Regions from separate parts of the Streptomyces sp. JK94 genome, predicted to be linked through region 4. Evidence: riboswitches for the same ligand, from Rfam matches in the RefSeq annotation. Region 4 holds a riboswitch; each other region holds the start of a gene.

Region 1 (3,909 bases), on a different contig from region 4:
GCGGGGGGCCGATCTTCCCGGCCGTACTGCTGGGCACGGCGACGGCCGTGGCGTGTTCCGGTCTGCCGGGCTTCGGTGCGACCCCGGCCCTCGCTCTGGGCATCTCCGCCGCCGCGGCGGCGGTGACGGGGCTGCCGCTGGCCAGCGCGGTACTGGCGGTGCTGCTGGTGGGCGAGGACGCCCACGACCAGATGCCGTTGATCGTCGTCGCGTCGGTCGTCGCCTTCGTCGTCGCCCAGCTGGTGCGCCCGACCCGGCCGGCGGCGGGCGGGAGCCCGCGCGGCGAGGCGGAACGGTGAGCGAGCACCGGGCGGGCCGCCCGCGGGGCGTCCGGCACCCGGCGCGCCCCTGGCTGACGCGGGCCGGCTCCGCGGTGGCCGTGGTCGTGGCCTACTTCCTCCTCCCCCTGGACCACCTGGGCCCGCGGCGTCCCGTACTGAGCTGGGTGCTGTTCACCCTCGTCCTGACCGTCGTGGCCGCGCTGCTGCTCCGGCAGATCCACCACGTGTTCACCAACCGGACGGACTCCCGGCCCGGAGCGGTGCTCTCCCTGCTGATCGTCCTGACCGTGCACATCTTCTCGGCCGCCTACTACGCCCTCGCCAAGCAGCAGGGCGAGTTCACCGGCCTCGGCACCCGCGTCGACGCCCTGTACTTCACCGTGGTCACGCTGGCGACCGTCGGATACGGGGACATCACCCCGCGCGGCCAGACGGCCCGCATCGTGACCGTCCTGCAGATCGCCTACAGCTTCGTGTTCCTGACCGCCGCCGCGACCGCGCTCACTCAGCGGCTGCGCGAGATGGTGGTCCGGCGGACGGAGCGGGACCGGCACGGCTGACGGCACCGGCACGGCTGACGGCACCGGCACGGCTGACGGCACCGGGGTGAACGCGCGCCGGGGGGCGCCCGCGCGGACCGACCGTGTCCGTGCGGCGTGCGCCCCCTGGAGGGCCGCTTGTCACCGCCCCGGTGGGAGCACTACTGTCACCACGCCTTGGTGAACGGGAAATCCGGTGTGATGCCGGTGCGGCCCTCGCCACTGTGAATCGGGAAGTCCGGCTCCGGCCCTCGCGGGCAGCCACTGGGTCCTTGCGACCCGGGAAGGCGGAGCACGGGCGGTGGTACCCGTAAGCCAGGAGACCGGCCAAGGCGCGTCGTCCATCCACGAGGTGCTGGAGAGGGTCTGCTGAGTCATGCACATAGCCGAGGGCTTTCTGCCTCCGGCGCACGCGATCGCCTGGGGTGTCGCGTCCGCGCCGTTCGTCGTCCACGGAGTACGGTCACTCACCCGTGAGGTCAGGGAGCACCCGGAGAGCACCTTGCTCCTCGGCGCCTCCGGAGCCTTCACGTTCGTGCTGTCGGCCCTGAAGCTGCCGTCCGTCACCGGAAGTTGTTCGCACCCGACCGGCACCGGTCTGGGCGCCGTCCTCTTCCGGCCGCCGGTCATGGCGGTGCTGGGCACGATCACCCTGCTCTTCCAGGCGCTGCTGCTCGCCCACGGCGGGCTGACCACGCTCGGCGCCAACGTCTTCTCGATGGCGGTCGTCGGCCCCTGGGCCGGATACGCCGTCTACCGGCTGCTGCGCCGCTCCGGGGCGCCGCTGATGGTCGCGGTGTTCTCCGGAGCGTTCGCCGCCGACCTGTCCACCTACTGCGTCACCAGTGTGCAGCTGGCGCTCGCCTTCCCGGACCCGAGCAGCGGGTTCCTGGGCGCACTCGGCAAGTTCGGCTCCATCTTCGCCGTCACGCAGATCCCCCTGGCGGTGAGCGAGGGCCTGCTCACGGTCGTCGTGATGCGGCTGCTGGTGCAGTCCAGCAAGGGCGAACTGACCCGGCTGGGCGTCCTGCCCGCCGGCTCCGGCGGGACCCGGTCCGGCCGGAGCACGTCCGACGAGCCGGGGGCGGTGGCCCGGTGAGCCGCAACACGAGGATCAACGCCCTGCTGCTGCTCGCCGTGGCCGCGCTGGCGGTGCTGCCGCTGGTGCTGGGGCTCGGCGACCACAAGGAGGAGCCGTTCGCCGGTGCCGACGCCGAGGCGGAGACGGCGATCACCGAGATCGAGCCGGACTACGAGCCGTGGTTCTCGCCGCTGTACGAGCCGCCCTCCGGGGAGATCGAGTCGGCGCTGTTCGCCGTGCAGGCCGCGATCGGCGCGGGCGTACTGGCCTACTACTTCGGGCTGCGCCGGGGCCGGCGGCAGGGTGCGGAGCGGGCGGTGGCGACGGCGCGGCGGGACGCTTCCGAAGGGGACTGAGTGCTGCCGATCGACGCGGCGGCGCACAGCAGCCGGTGGCGCCGCCGCCATCCCGTGGACAAGGCCGTGCTCGGGCTGGGGCTGACCGTGCTCGCCGTCTCGCTGCCGCCCTGGCCCGGCGCGGCGCTGGTGCTGGTGACGGCCCTCACGGTGCTGCTGGGCCCGGCCCGGGTACCGGGGCGCCGGCTGTGGCGCGCGTACCGGGTGCCGCTGGGTTTCTGCGCGACCGGGGCGCTGCCGCTGCTGGTGCAGGTCGGCGGCCCGGACGGGTTCCTGACGGCGGCGGGCGGCGGCCCGGCGCGCGCCGGTGAGCTGCTGCTGCGCACCTCGGCGGCCTCCCTCGGGGTGCTGCTGTTCGCGTTCACCACACCGATGTCCGACCTGCTGCCCCGCCTGGCACGGGCCGGGGTGCCCGCGCCGGTGGTCGACGTGGCGCTGGTGACGTACCGGATGAGTTTCCTGCTGCTCGACTCGGTGCGCCGGATCCGTCAGGCACAGGCGGCGCGGCTGGGGCACACCACCCGGGCCGCCGCCTGGCGTTCGCTGGGCGGGCTCGGCGCCACGGCGTTCGTGCGGGCCTTCGACCGGGCGGCGCGGCTCCAGTCCGGACTCGCGGGGCGCGGTTACGACGGCACCCTGCGCGTCCTGGTGCCCGAGGCACGCGTCTCGGTGCCCTTCACGGCGGCGAGCCTCGTCCTGCTGGCGGCGCTGGCCGCCCTCACCCTCGTACTGGAAGGGCCGCTGTCGTGAGCGAGACGTGCGGGAGGGCCGGGACGGCCGCGGCGTGCCCGGTCGCCCTGCGGGGCGCGTCCTTCGCGTACGAGGAGGGCCCGGACGTGCTCGCCGGCCTGGACTTCGAGGTGCGCGAGGGGCGCGCGCTCGCATTGCTGGGCCGCAACGGCAGCGGCAAGACCACGCTGATGCGGCTGCTCAGCGGCGGGCTCAGGCCGCGCACCGGGACGTTGACGGTCGACGGCGAGCCGGTGGTCCACGACCGCAAGGGGCTGACCCGGCTGCGGACCACGGTGCAGCTGGTGGTGCAGGACCCGGACGACCAGCTCTTCGCGGCCTCGGTGGGGCAGGACGTGTCCTTCGGCCCGCTGAACCTGGGCCTGTCCGACGCGGAGGTCCGGTCGCGGGTCGAGGAGGCGCTGGCCGCCCTGGACATCTCGGCGCTGGCCGACCGGCCCACCCACCTGCTGTCGTACGGCCAGCGCAAGCGGACGGCGATCGCCGGCGCCGTCGCGATGCGGCCGCGGGTGCTGGTCCTCGACGAGCCGACCGCCGGACTCGACCCGGACGGGCAGGAGCGGCTGCTCACCACCCTGGACCGGCTGCGCGCCGGCGGCACCACGGTGGTGATGGCCACCCACGACGTCGACCTCGCCCTGCGCTGGTCCGACGACGCCGCCCTGCTCACCCCGTCCGGTGTGCACACGGGCCCGACGGCCCCGACGCTGGCCCGCACGGAGCTGCTGCGGCAGGCGGGGCTGCGGCTGCCGTGGGGGGTGGCGGTGGCGCGACTGCTGCGCGCGCGGGGCCTGTTGGCGGACGAGGCGGCCGGTCCGCGCACACCGGAGGAGCTGGCCGCCCTGACGGAGTGACGCGGAGCCGGCCGGCCCGGCTCACCGTGCCGGTTCGCTGTACTCCGC
Region 2 (3,909 bases), on a different contig from region 4:
CGGGTGCGGGCGTCCCAGACACCGAGCCGCTTGAGGTCGTTCACCAGGTACGAGTTGACCTGGAGGAACTCGCCGGAGAGCGTCTCGCGCTTGAACAGGTTGGACACCTGCGGCTCGATGCACTCGTAGGCGCCGACGATGGAGGCGATGGTGGCGGTCGGCGCGATGGCGAGGAGCAGGGAGTTGCGCAGGCCGGTCGCGGCGATGCGCTCGCGCAGCGCCGCCCAGCGCTCCGGCCAGGCGGGCTCGACGCCGTAGTGGTCGGGGTGCAGCACGCCCCGGGCGGTGCGGGTCTTCTCCCAGGCCGGCAGCGGGCCGTTGCGCTCGGCGAGGCCGGCGGACGTCTCGTACGCGGCGAGCATGATCCGCTCGGCGATGCGGGTGGAGAGGGCCTTGGCCTCGGGCGAGTCGAAGGGCAGGCGGAGCTGGAAGAAGACGTCCTGGAGGCCCATCGCGCCGAGGCCGACCGGGCGCCAGCGGGCGTTGGAGCGGCCCGCCTGCTCGGTCGGGTAGAAGTTGATGTCGACGACCCGGTCCAGGAAGGTGACGGCGGTGCGGACGGTGGCGTCCAGGCGCTCCCAGTCGAGGTCGCCGCTCGCCCGGTCGACGAACGCGCCGAGGTTGACCGAGCCCAGGTTGCAGACCGCCGTCTCCCCGTCGTCGGTGACCTCCAGGATCTCCGTGCAGAGGTTGGAGGAGTGGACGACGTGGCCCGGCTCGGCGGTCTGGTTGGCGGTGCGGTTGGCGGTGTCCTTGAAGGTCATCCAGCCGTTGCCGGTCTGCGCGAGGGTACGCATCATGCGGCCGTACAGCTCGCGGGCGGGAAGGGTCCTGCGGGCGAGCCCCGCCGCCTCGGCCTTGCGGTAGGCGGCGTCGAACTCCTCGCCCCACAGGTCGGTCAGCCCGGGCACGTCGGCGGGGGAGAAGAGCGACCAGGGGCCGTCGGCGTCCACCCGGCGCATGAACTCGTCCGGCACCCAGTGGGCGAGGTTCAGGTTGTGCGTGCGGCGGGCGTCCTCGCCGGTGTTGTCCCGCAGCTCCAGGAACTCCTCGACGTCCGCGTGCCAGGTCTCCAGGTAGACCGCCGCCGCGCCCTTGCGCCGGCCGCCCTGGTTCACGGCGGCGACCGAGGCGTCCAGCGTCTTCAGGAACGGGACGATGCCGTTGGAGTGCCCGTTGGTGCCGCGGATCAGGGAGCCGCGGGAGCGGATGCGGGAGTAGGCGATGCCGATGCCGCCGGCGTGCTGGGAGAGGCGGGCCACCTGGTGGAGGCGGTCGTAGAGGGAGTCCAGCTCGTCCTTGGGGGAGTCGAGGAGGTAGCAGGACGACATCTGGGCGTGCCGGGTGCCGGAGTTGAACAGGGTGGGGGAGGAGGGCAGGTAGTCGAGGCGGCTCATCAGCCCGTACAGGGCCGCGACCTCGTCGACCGAACGCGCGGTGTCGTCCTCGGCGAGTCCGGCGGCCACCCGCAGCATGAAGTCCTGGGGCGTCTCGACGACCTTGCGGGTGATCGGGTGCCGGAGCAGGTAGCGGCTGTGCAGCGTGCGCAGCCCGAAGTAGCCGAAGCGGTCGTCGGCGGCCGGGTCGATCAGCGCGTCCAGGCGGTCCGCGTGCAGCCGTACGAACGCGGCGGTGCGGTCGGCGATCAGGCCCTCGCGGTGGCCGGTGGCGACCGACCCGGTGAAGGAGGTGACGCCCTGGGAGGCGGCCTCGGCGCGGATGGCGACGGTCAGCAGGCGGGCGGCCAGCCTGGAGTAGACCGGGTCCTCCGAGATGAGTCCGGCCGCCGCCTCGGTGGCCAGTTCGCGCAGCTCGGCCTCGTCGGCGCGGGCGGACCGGCCGCGCAGCGCGGCGGCGGCCACCCGGCCGGGATCGGCGCCGGGGAGGTCGGCGGTCAGCTCGGTCAGGGTCCGCAGCAGCGCGGCACCGGGGCCGTCGGGCTCCTCGGTCGCTGAAGTCGTCACCGGAGTCGCTGAAGCCGGATCGGCTGGCGCGATGGTCACGTGGAGCACTCCCTCGCTCGGCACGGGGCCTGGCGGAGGGCAGGGGGCAGCTCACGAGCGCACACGGCGTCGCGTCCACCGGCCCACTCCACGAGGCCCGGACGTCAGGCACCCGGACCGGGACGGCACGGGCGCACTGTCGGCAGGTCCTCGGACTGGACATGCGTGTGCACCCGTGCGGAGACGCGCGGATACACACAAGTACACCGTTGCGGGACAGTTCCGGATTCGCACCGGATTCCCCTGCGGCGACAGCGAGCACGAGCATACATCTTGTGCCGCGTTCGGTGAGCACCCCCAGATGTTGTGTCGCGGAGGGGCCGCCGAGGGGTGGCGCTGGTGTCAGAGCGTCAGTTCGTAGGTGAGGAGCGTGATGCCGTCGAGTCCCGGCAGCGGGTTCCAGTCGCGGTCGGGCGTGCGGGCGAAGCCCATCCGTTCGTAGAGGCGGTGGGCGCTGCGCATGGCGCGCTGGGTCGACAGCACGACGCGCGCGCAGCCCTCGACGGCCCGGGCACGGTCGACGCAGGTCCGTACGAGGGCCTCGCCCACCCCGCGTCCGCGTGCCTCGCGGGCGACGGCGAGCATCCGTACCTCGGCCTCGCCCGGCCGGGCGATGTCGGCCATGGGGCCGCCGGACGGCACGAAGGTCACGCCGCCGAGCACCCGGCCGTCCGCCGCGGCGACCAGCACCTCGGCGGCCGCCGCACGCTTGGCGACGTTCCTCAGCTCGCCGAGGTACGCGTCGCTCTCCCCGAAGTCGAGGAGGCCGTCCCGCAGATACGCCTGCGCGGTGATCTCACCGAGGGTGTCGTACTCGTCCGTCGCCGCCTGCCGGATCACGAAGTCCATGCAGCCGAGTGTGCCCGACGGGTACGGCGGCGGGCCGCCGGATTTCTCCGACGGCCCGCCGCGTTGTCGGGGATCAGTGCGAGGTGCCCGCCGTGGCCGGCGGCAGCTCCACTTCGACGCCCGGGTCGCCCGCGTCCGCCGTGTAGTCGCCCGGCTTGGTCTCGTCGACGCCGTCGGGCGCCTTGACCGCCCTCATGACGAAGGTCAGGACCACGGTGACCAGGACGTTCAGCACGAAGGCGGTGAGGCCGATGTAGCCGATCTCGCCGATGCCGGGGATCTCGTCGGAGGAGCCGCCGAAGTGCTTCTGCGTCGGCGAGGCGACACCGTACGCGGCGACCGTGCCGTAGACCATGCCGACCGCCCAGCCGCCGAGCAGCGCCCAGCGGTGGAACCAGCGGGTGAACAGTCCGCCGACCAGAGCCGGGAAGGTCTGCAGGATCCAGATGCCGCCGAGCAGCTGGAAGTTGATCGCGACCGTCTTGTCCATGCCCAGGACGAAGACCAGCGCGCCCACCTTCACCAGCAGGGACACCAGCTTGGAGACCTTGGTCTCCTGGGCCGGGGTGGCGTCCGGCTTGATGAAGTCCTTGTAGATGTTGCGGGTGAAGAGGTTCGCGGCCGCGATCGACATGATCGCCGCCGGGACCAGCGCGCCGATGCCGATCGCCGCGAACGCCACGCCGGCGAACCAGTCCGGGAACATGTTCTCGAACAGCTGCGGGATCGCCAGCTGCCCGTTCTCCACCTCGACCCCGGCCGCGATCGCCATGAAGCCCAGCAGCGCGAGCAGGCCGAGCATCAGCGAGTACAGGGGCAGGATCGTGGTGTTGCGGCGGATCACCTCACGGCTGCGCGAGGACAGCGTCGCGGTGATCGAGTGCGGGTACATGAAGAGCGCCAGCGCCGAGCCGAGCGCCAGCGTGGCGTACGTCCACTGGCCGCCGTGATCCGGCACCAGCCCGCCCTTGCCCGATTCGGTGAACTTGTCGCCCGCCGCGGCGAAGATGTCGTCGAAGCCGCCGAGCTTGATCGGGATGTAGATGATCGCCACCGC
Region 3 (3,909 bases), on a different contig from region 4:
TCCGGTCACCACGAAGCCGATCCCAGTTCATCTCCCGTTCACTCTGGTTACCTACGTTCGTCCAGCCAATGACCTCGAACGATTGCCTGGGTAAATGGAAAGCTTCTCGCTGATCCTCGCGATTGTGGTGGTAACCGCACTCGCGTTTGATTTCACGAACGGTTTCCACGACACCGCGAACGCGATGGCAACGACCATTTCGACCGGTGCGCTCAAGCCCAAGGTGGCGGTGGCGATGTCCGCCGTCCTCAACCTTGTCGGCGCCTTCCTCTCGGTGGAGGTCGCCAACACGATCTCCAAGGGTCTCGTCGACGAGACCGGCATCCGTCCCGAGGTCATTTTCGCCGCCCTGGTCGGCGCGATCCTCTGGAACCTGCTGACCTGGCTGGTCGGGCTTCCGTCCAGCTCCTCGCACGCCCTCATGGGCGGTCTGATCGGTGCCGCCATCGCCTCGGCGGGCGTCGGCGCGGTCCACGGCGACGTGCTCGTCACCAAGGTGCTCCTCCCGGCGATCGCCGCCCCGCTCGTCGCGGGCATCGCGGCGATGCTCGGCTCGCGGCTGACGTACCGGCTGGGCCGCAAGGCCGACGGCGAGGCCGCCAAGAAGGGCTACCGCGCCGGGCAGATCGCCTCCGCCGGCCTGGTCTCCCTGGCCCACGGCACCAACGACGCCCAGAAGACGATGGGCATCATCACCCTCGCCCTGGTCGCGGGCGGCGCCCTCACCCCCGACTCCGACCCGCCCATGTGGGTCATCCTGTCCGCGGGCATCGCCATCGCGCTCGGCACCTACCTCGGCGGCTGGCGCATCATCCGCACCATGGGCAAGGGTCTGACGGACCTCCAGCCGCAGCAGGGCTTCGCCGCCCAGACCAGCGCCGCCACGGTCATCCTGGCCTCCTCCCACCTCGGCTTCTCCCTCTCCACCACCCACTCGGTCTCCGGCGCGGTGATGGGCGCGGGCCTCGGCCGCAAGGGCGGCGTGGTGCGCTGGTCCACGGCCACCCGCATGTTCGTCGCCTGGGGCCTGACCCTGCCGGCCGCGGCCCTGGTCGCCGCGATCGCCGAATGGGTCTGCGGCCTGGGCGACTGGGGCACCGGCCTCGTCGCGGTCTTCCTGGTCGCCTCCAGCGCCGCCATCTGGAAGATTTCCCGGCGCGAGGTCGTCGACCACACCAACGTCGTCGACGACGCCGAGCCCTCCGGTGTGGTGACCACGGCGATGGCCGCCGTGTCGCCGCCGCCGACGGGCGCGGCCGAGGAACTGGCCGCCGCCGTCCCGGCCTCCGCGCCCGACTCCAAGGCCCCGTCGGCCACCACCACCGTCTGAGCCCGCCCCCGGGTACGAAGGAAGCGAACCTCCATGAGCATCGACTGGGCAGCTCTCGGCTCCGTCTTCGGGGTCAGCCTCGTGGCCACCGTGGCCCTGGTGGGCCTGTTCACCCTCGGCATCACCGGTCTCTCCCGCCAGGAGCGGGCCGCCGCACAGGGCGGCTCCGCGGTCCTCGCCGTCACCGGCGCGTACGCGTGCTTCGCGGCCTGCGCGGCGGCGGTGGCGTACGGGATCCACCTGATCGTCGCCTGACCCGCCGCACCCCCGTGAGGCGGGGCGCGGGACGGATCACCACCGTCCCGCGCCCCGCCTCTTCGCGCGCCGGCGCACCCCTCCCGCGTGTGGGCCTTCGCACACTCCCCCGCCGCAGGTCAACGCCAGGTTGACGGGTGTTCGCGGGGCGTGGTGGACTGCCCGAGCCAATACGGCGGCAGGAGAGGAAGCCCGGTGCGAATCCGGCGCGGTCCCGCCACTGTGACCGGGGAGCGACCCCCGGGAGCCAGGAACTCTCACCGCCGTGCTCTTCGAACCAGGGCGCGGACACCCTGAGTGAGGACCTATCGCCATGCACGGCTGCCGTTCCCGGCTCACCAGCGACACACTTCGCCTCCCCCTCCCCCCGGTGGGTTGAGCCGTGCGCGCCGAACGCGTCTTCGCGTACGGCGCCGCCGCCGGCCTCCTCGGCGACCTCCTCCTCGGCGACCCGCGCCGCGGACACCCGGTCGCCGCGTTCGGCCGTGCCGCCGGTGCCGTGGAACGGGTGCTGTGGCGCGACCACCGCGGGTGGGGCGCGCTGCACACCGCCGTGTGCGCGGGTGGCGCCGCCACCCTCGGGCTGGCCGCCACCCGCGCCGTGCGCCGCTCCCCCACCGCCTCCGTCGCGCTGACCGCCGCCGCCACCTGGTCGGTCGTCGGCGGCACCTCGCTCGCCCGCGAGGCGTCCGCCATCGGCCGGGCCCTTCAAGCCGGTGACGTCGAGGCGGCCCGCGCGCGGCTGCCGCACCTGTGCGGGCGGGACCCGCAGGCGCTGGACGCCGACGGGATCGCCCGGGCGGTCGTGGAGTCCGTCGCCGAGAACACCTCGGACGCGGTGGTGGGCGCCCTGGTGTGGGGCGCGTGGGGCGGGGTGCCCGGCCTGCTCGGCTTCCGGGCCGTCAACACCCTGGACGCGATGGTCGGCCACAGGTCCCCCCGGTACCGCCGCTACGGCTGGGCGTCGGCCCGTCTCGACGACCTCGCGGGCTGGCCCGGCGCCCGTCTGACCGCCGTCCTGGCCGTGGTGGCCGGCGGCGATCCGCGGGGCGCCGTACGGGCGTGGCGTGCCGACGCCGCGCGGCATCCGAGCCCCAACGCCGGTCCGGTGGAGGCGTCCTTCGCGGGCGCCCTGGGCGTGCGGCTGGGCGGGACGCTCTCCTACGGCGGGCGGGTCGAGCACCGGCCCGTCCTCAACGGGGCGGCCGGTCGCGCCGTCCGGGCCGGTTCCGGCGACATCGACCGGGCCGTACGGCTCTCCCGGCGCGTGGGCTGGCTGGCGCTCGGCGTATGCGTGGGCGCGCGGCCGGCGGCCCGCCGGGCACTCACGAAGGGACGTGACGCATGAGCGGTGGCCTCCTCGTCGCCGGCACCACCTCCGACGCCGGCAAGAGCGTCGTGACGGCCGGGATCTGCCGCTGGCTGGTGCGGCAGGGCGTCAAGGTCGCGCCCTTCAAGGCGCAGAACATGTCGCTGAACTCCTTCGTGACCCGCGAGGGCGCCGAGATCGGGCGGGCCCAGGCCATGCAGGCGCAGGCGTGCCGGGTGGAGCCGACCGCGCTGATGAACCCGGTGCTGCTCAAGCCGGGCGGTGAGCGCAGCAGCCAGGTCGTGCTGCTCGGCAAACCGGTCGGCGAGATGAGCGCCCGCGGCTACCACGGCGGACGGCAGCAGCAGTTGCTCGGTACCGTGCTGGACTGCCTGGCCGAACTGCGGGGCACGTATGACGCGGTGATCTGCGAGGGGGCGGGCAGTCCGGCCGAGATCAACCTGCGCCGGACCGACATCGTGAACATGGGGATCGCCCGGGGCGCCGGGCTCCCCGTCCTGGTCGTCGGCGACATCGACCGGGGGGGCGTCTTCGCGTCCTTCTTCGGCACGGTGGCCCTGCTGTCGCCCGCGGACCAGGCGCTGGTCGCCGGGTTCCTCGTCAACAAGTTCCGGGGCGACGTGTCGCTGCTGGAGCCGGGGCTGGAGATGCTCCACGGGCTCACCGGGCGGCGGACGTACGGCGTCCTGCCCTTCCGGCACGGGCTCGGCATCGACGAGGAGGACGGGCTGCGGGTCTCGCTGCGCGGGACGGTGCGGGAGTCCGCCGTCGCGCCGCCGGTCGGCGAGGACGTGCTGCGGGTCGCCGTCTGCGCGGTGCCGCTGATGTCCAACTTCACGGACGTGGACGCGCTGGCCGCCGAACCCGGCGTCGTGGTGCGCTTCGTGGACCGGCCGGAGGAGCTGTCCGACGCGGACCTCGTCATCGTGCCGGGGACCCGGGGGACGGTGCGGGCGCTGGAGTGGCTGCGGGAGCGCGGACTCGCCGGCGCCCT
Region 4 (3,909 bases):
TCACCCGGCAGGGCTTCGACCCCAGCACGCAGCCCATGGGCTGGGACGACCTCCAACTGGTCACGACCACGGGCAGCTACGCGCCCAGCCAGAACTACGAGATCCCGGTGAGCACGTCGGGTCTCAGCGGCCGGCACGTCGTCTACACGATCTGGCAGGCCTCGCACATGGACCAGACGTACTTCCTCTGCAGCGACGTCGACTTCGGCTGACCCGCGCGGTCACCCCCCACCCCCGCGGGACGCACCGCGTCCGGCGGGGGTGGGGGACACGGGGCCGCCGCGGCCGACCCGGACTGCGCCATGCCCACCGGGGCATCGCCTACGCCCTCTATACGATGTCGCTCCGGAAGGGCACTGCGGCGGAAGGAGGCGGGACGTGACGGATCACCGGCGTGCGCGGCGCGGGCAGGGTGAGCTGGAGGCGCTCGTGCTGTCGGCGCTGCGCGAGGCGGACGGCCCCGCGACGGCCGGCTGGGTCCAGGAGCGCCTGGGCGGCGATCTCGCCTACACCACGGTGATCACGATCCTGACCCGGTTGCTGGAGAAGGGCGCGGTCAGCCGGGAGCGCGCGGGCCGGTCCTTCGCCTGGACCCCCGCGGACCAGGCGGGCCTCGCCGCTCGGAAGATGCGCAAGGTCCTGGACGCGGAGAGCGACCGGGAAGCCGTGCTGGCCAGGTTCGTCACCGGCCTCGACCCGGACGACGAGCGGCTGCTGCGCGCACTGCTGGGGCACCCGGGCGACGCGGGGGACGGCTGACACCGCATGGGGGTCTTCGTCTTCCTGCCGCTCGTCCTGCCCTTGACGGCGTGGCCGGTCGCCCGGCTGGCCGAGCAGCATCTGCACCCGCGGACCGCGACCGGGCTGCTCACCGCCGTGGCCGCGGTGATGGCCCTGTGCAGCACGGTGTGCCTGGCCCTGGTCATGGTGGTCGGCACGGCGCAACTGCCGGGCAACCCCCTGCCCGACGGCTGGTCCGACCCCGAGGTACGGGCGGCGGTGCCCTACGACGAGGTCGTCGGCAAGGCGGCGATCCCCGCGCTGTGCGCGGTGGTCGCGGCCTCGGCGCGGGCCCTGTGGCGGCACGGCAGGATGCGCCGCCGCGCGCACCGCGCGCTGGCCGGACTGCCGGGCACCGGGGTGGCCGTGCTCCCCGACGACGTGCCGTACGCGTACGCGCTGCCCGGCGGGCGCCGGGACCGCGTGGTGGTGAGCACGGCTCTGCTCGACCGCCTCGAACCGGCCGAGCGGCGCGCGCTCTTCGCCCACGAACGGGCCCACCTGGCCGCCCGGCACCATCGCTTCCTGCTCACCGTCCGGCTCGCCGCGCTGGCCAACCCGTTCCTGCGGCCGCTGCGGACGGCCGTGTCCTACACGACGGAGCGGTGGGCGGACGAGGCGGCCGCGCGGGTGGTCGGTGACCGCCGTGCGGTGGCGACCGCGATCGGCAAGGCGGCCCTGGTCTCCCGGGCCTCTCCCGCCGCCACCCTCGCCGGCCTCGCCGCGCCCGGACCGGTGCCGCGCCGGGTGGCGGCCCTGCTGGGGCCCGCTCCCGCGCCCCGCGCCTGGCCCTCGCTGTTCACCTCGGTGGGTCTGGCGGCCTGGGCCGCGGCCGCCGGCACCGCCGTGTCCGCGATGTCGTCCGCGAACGCCGCCGTGACGATGTTCCTCATCCTCCGCGCCGCGACGCCTCTCTGAGTCCCTCCTGACGACCTCCGGAGTCCGAGGAGCGGGCCCGGAGGGCTTCCGGCGGCCGCCCCGGACCCGTCCGACGGCCCTGTGGTAGCTTGCGCAAGCCAGTCGAACCCACCTGGTGGGTCAGGGAATCCGGTGCGAATCCGGAGCTGACGCGCAGCGGTGAGGGGGACGGGCGGGGCACTGGCCACTGGACGGCGCGAGCCGGCCGGGAAGGCGTCCCGTCCGGTCGATCCCGAGTCCGAAGACCTGCTGGCAACCCGCGCCGTGTACGGCGCGGGCCGCACCGTACGGACGGGCTTCGCGCATGAGCCCTCGACGCCAGAGGATCTTCCTTGCCCACAGCACGCCCCGTCGGCCCCCGACGCTCGTTCCGCTGTCTCTTCCCGGTGCTGCTGTCCGGGGTCCTGCTGGCCTCCGCCTGCGGTACCGGATCGACCAGCGGCTCCACCGCGTCGGCCGATGCGGCCGGATACCCGCGCACCGTCAGCGACTGCGGGCACGACGTGGAGGTCACCGCCCCGCCCCGCCGGGCGGTCTCCCTCAACCAGGGCATCACGGAGATCCTGCTCGCGCTCGGCCTGGGCGACCGGCTGGCGGGCACCGCCACCTGGACCGACCCGGTCATGAAGGGCCTGGAGCAGGCGAACGCCGACGTGCCCCGGCTCGCCGACGACATGCCGTCCTTCGAGACGGTCCTGGACGCCGAACCGGACTTCGTCACCGCCTCCTTCGCCTCGACGCTCGGCCCCGGCGGGGTGGCCACGCGAGAGCGGTTCGCCGAACTCGGCGTGCCCGCCTACCTGTCACCGTCCGACTGCGCCGGCAAGGACAACAGCGGCGACGGCGACGGCGTCCGCAGCGAGCCCCTGACCATGGACACCGTCTACGGTGAAGTCCGCGACCTGGCCGAGGTGTTCGACGTGGAGCAGCGCGGCGAGGAACTGGTCGCCGGCCTCGAGGCCCGTGTCGAGAAGGCCACGTCGGACATCGACGCCTCCGGTGTCACCCTCATGTACTGGTTCGCCAACTCCACCTCGCCCTACCTGGCGGGCTGCTGCGGTGCCCCCGGCGTCATCACCCGCGCGGTCGGCGCGAAGAACGCCATGGACGACACCCGCGAGGAGTGGCCGCAGGTCGGCTGGGAGACGGTCGCCGACCGCGACCCCGACGTCCTGGTCGTCGGCGACCTGACCCGCAGGTCCCAGACGGCCGAGACCGCCGCCAAGAAGATCGAGTTCCTGGAGTCGAACCCCGTCACCAAGAACATGACAGCGGTCCGGAAGAAGCGGTACGTGCTGCTCAGCGGGCAGGCCATGAACCCGACCATCCGTACCGTCGAGGGCGTGGAGAAGGTCGCGGCGGCCCTGCGCGCGTACGGCCTCACCCGGTGACGCCCGCGAACCGGGTGACCCCCGAGGAACCGGTGTTCCCCGAGAAACCGGCGACCCCCGAGAAACCGGCGACCCCCGAGAAACCGGTGACCCCCGAGGTGCCGGTGACCCCCGAGGCACGAGTGACGACCGAGGAACCAGTGGCACCGGAGGCGCGGGTGACGCCCGAGGGTCAGGGGGCGCCCCAAGCGCGGGGGGCGCCCGCGAACCGGGTGCAGTCCGCGAACCGGGTGCAGTCCGCGAACCGGGCAACGCCACCGGGCCGGGCGACGCCGCCGGGCCGGGCGGTCTCCACGGCCCGGCCGGGCTCCGGCGTGCGCGCGGCCGGCCGACGGTATCCGGTGTGGGCGCTGACCGGGATCGTCGCCCTGTGCGCCTCCGTGGCCGTCGCGGTCACCATCGGCCCGGCCGACCTGGGCGTCGGCGAGGTGTGGTCCGTCGTCGTCGCCCACGTCGGCGGTGGCGGTGCGGCCGACGGCGTCACACCGATCCGCGACGGCATCGTCTGGGACCTGCGGCTGCCCCGCACCCTCCTCGCGGCGGTGTGCGGCGCGGGACTCGCCGTGTGCGGCGCCGTCCTGCAGTCCCTGCTGCGCAACCCGCTCGCCGACCCCTTCGTGCTGGGCGTGTCCTCCGGTGCCTCGACCGGTGCCGTCCTGGTCGTCGTGCTCGGCGTGGGCGGCGGCGCGCTGTCCGTGCCGGGCGGGGCGTTCGTCGGGGCGGTCTGCTCCTTCGCGCTCGTGATGCTGCTCAGCCACAGCCTCGGCGGCACCCCGGACCGGGTGGTGCTCGCGGGCGTGGCGGCGATGCAGCTGTTCTC

The links. Region 4 has a riboswitch for cobalamin ahead of ACVV2G_RS15925 (ABC transporter substrate-binding protein). Riboswitches for the same ligand answer to the same signal wherever they lie in the genome.
Region 1: it holds a riboswitch for cobalamin, as region 4 does, so the genes downstream of both, ACVV2G_RS29740 (energy-coupling factor ABC transporter permease) here and ACVV2G_RS15925 (ABC transporter substrate-binding protein) in region 4, are expected to answer to the same signal.
Region 2: it holds a riboswitch for cobalamin, as region 4 does, so the genes downstream of both, ACVV2G_RS04570 (ribonucleoside-diphosphate reductase subunit alpha) here and ACVV2G_RS15925 (ABC transporter substrate-binding protein) in region 4, are expected to answer to the same signal.
Region 3: it holds a riboswitch for cobalamin, as region 4 does, so the genes downstream of both, ACVV2G_RS03490 (cobalamin biosynthesis protein) here and ACVV2G_RS15925 (ABC transporter substrate-binding protein) in region 4, are expected to answer to the same signal.

What each region holds. Positions count from the first base shown of each region.
Region 1 covers NZ_JBSICH010000043.1:37,388-41,296, reverse strand. The annotation lists gene ACVV2G_RS29750 (chloride channel protein) at 1-299, shown strand, start outside; gene ACVV2G_RS29745 (potassium channel family protein) at 296-841, shown strand; cobalamin riboswitch at 982-1,166, shown strand; gene ACVV2G_RS29740 (energy-coupling factor ABC transporter permease) at 1,197-1,919, shown strand; gene ACVV2G_RS29735 (energy-coupling factor ABC transporter substrate-binding protein) at 1,916-2,257, shown strand; gene cbiQ (cobalt ECF transporter T component CbiQ) at 2,258-3,007, shown strand; gene ACVV2G_RS29725 (ATP-binding cassette domain-containing protein) at 3,004-3,861, shown strand; gene ACVV2G_RS29720 (MFS transporter) at 3,883-3,909, opposite strand, start outside.
Region 2 covers NZ_JBSICH010000005.1:35,944-39,852, reverse strand. The annotation lists gene ACVV2G_RS04570 (ribonucleoside-diphosphate reductase subunit alpha) at 1-2,003, opposite strand, end outside; cobalamin riboswitch at 2,128-2,271, opposite strand; gene ACVV2G_RS04565 (GNAT family N-acetyltransferase) at 2,346-2,852, opposite strand; gene mctP (monocarboxylate uptake permease MctP) at 2,926-3,909, opposite strand, start outside.
Region 3 covers NZ_JBSICH010000003.1:85,337-89,245, reverse strand. The annotation lists gene ACVV2G_RS03500 (inorganic phosphate transporter) at 95-1,330, shown strand; gene ACVV2G_RS03495 (hypothetical protein) at 1,364-1,585, shown strand; cobalamin riboswitch at 1,724-1,863, shown strand; gene ACVV2G_RS03490 (cobalamin biosynthesis protein) at 1,968-2,933, shown strand; gene ACVV2G_RS03485 (cobyric acid synthase) at 2,930-3,909, shown strand, end outside.
Region 4 covers NZ_JBSICH010000016.1:23,980-27,888, reverse strand. The annotation lists gene ACVV2G_RS15940 (lytic polysaccharide monooxygenase auxiliary activity family 9 protein) at 1-212, shown strand, start outside; gene ACVV2G_RS15935 (BlaI/MecI/CopY family transcriptional regulator) at 379-759, shown strand; gene ACVV2G_RS15930 (M56 family metallopeptidase) at 766-1,698, shown strand; cobalamin riboswitch at 1,781-1,966, shown strand; gene ACVV2G_RS15925 (ABC transporter substrate-binding protein) at 2,031-3,089, shown strand; gene ACVV2G_RS15920 (FecCD family ABC transporter permease) at 3,404-3,909, shown strand, end outside.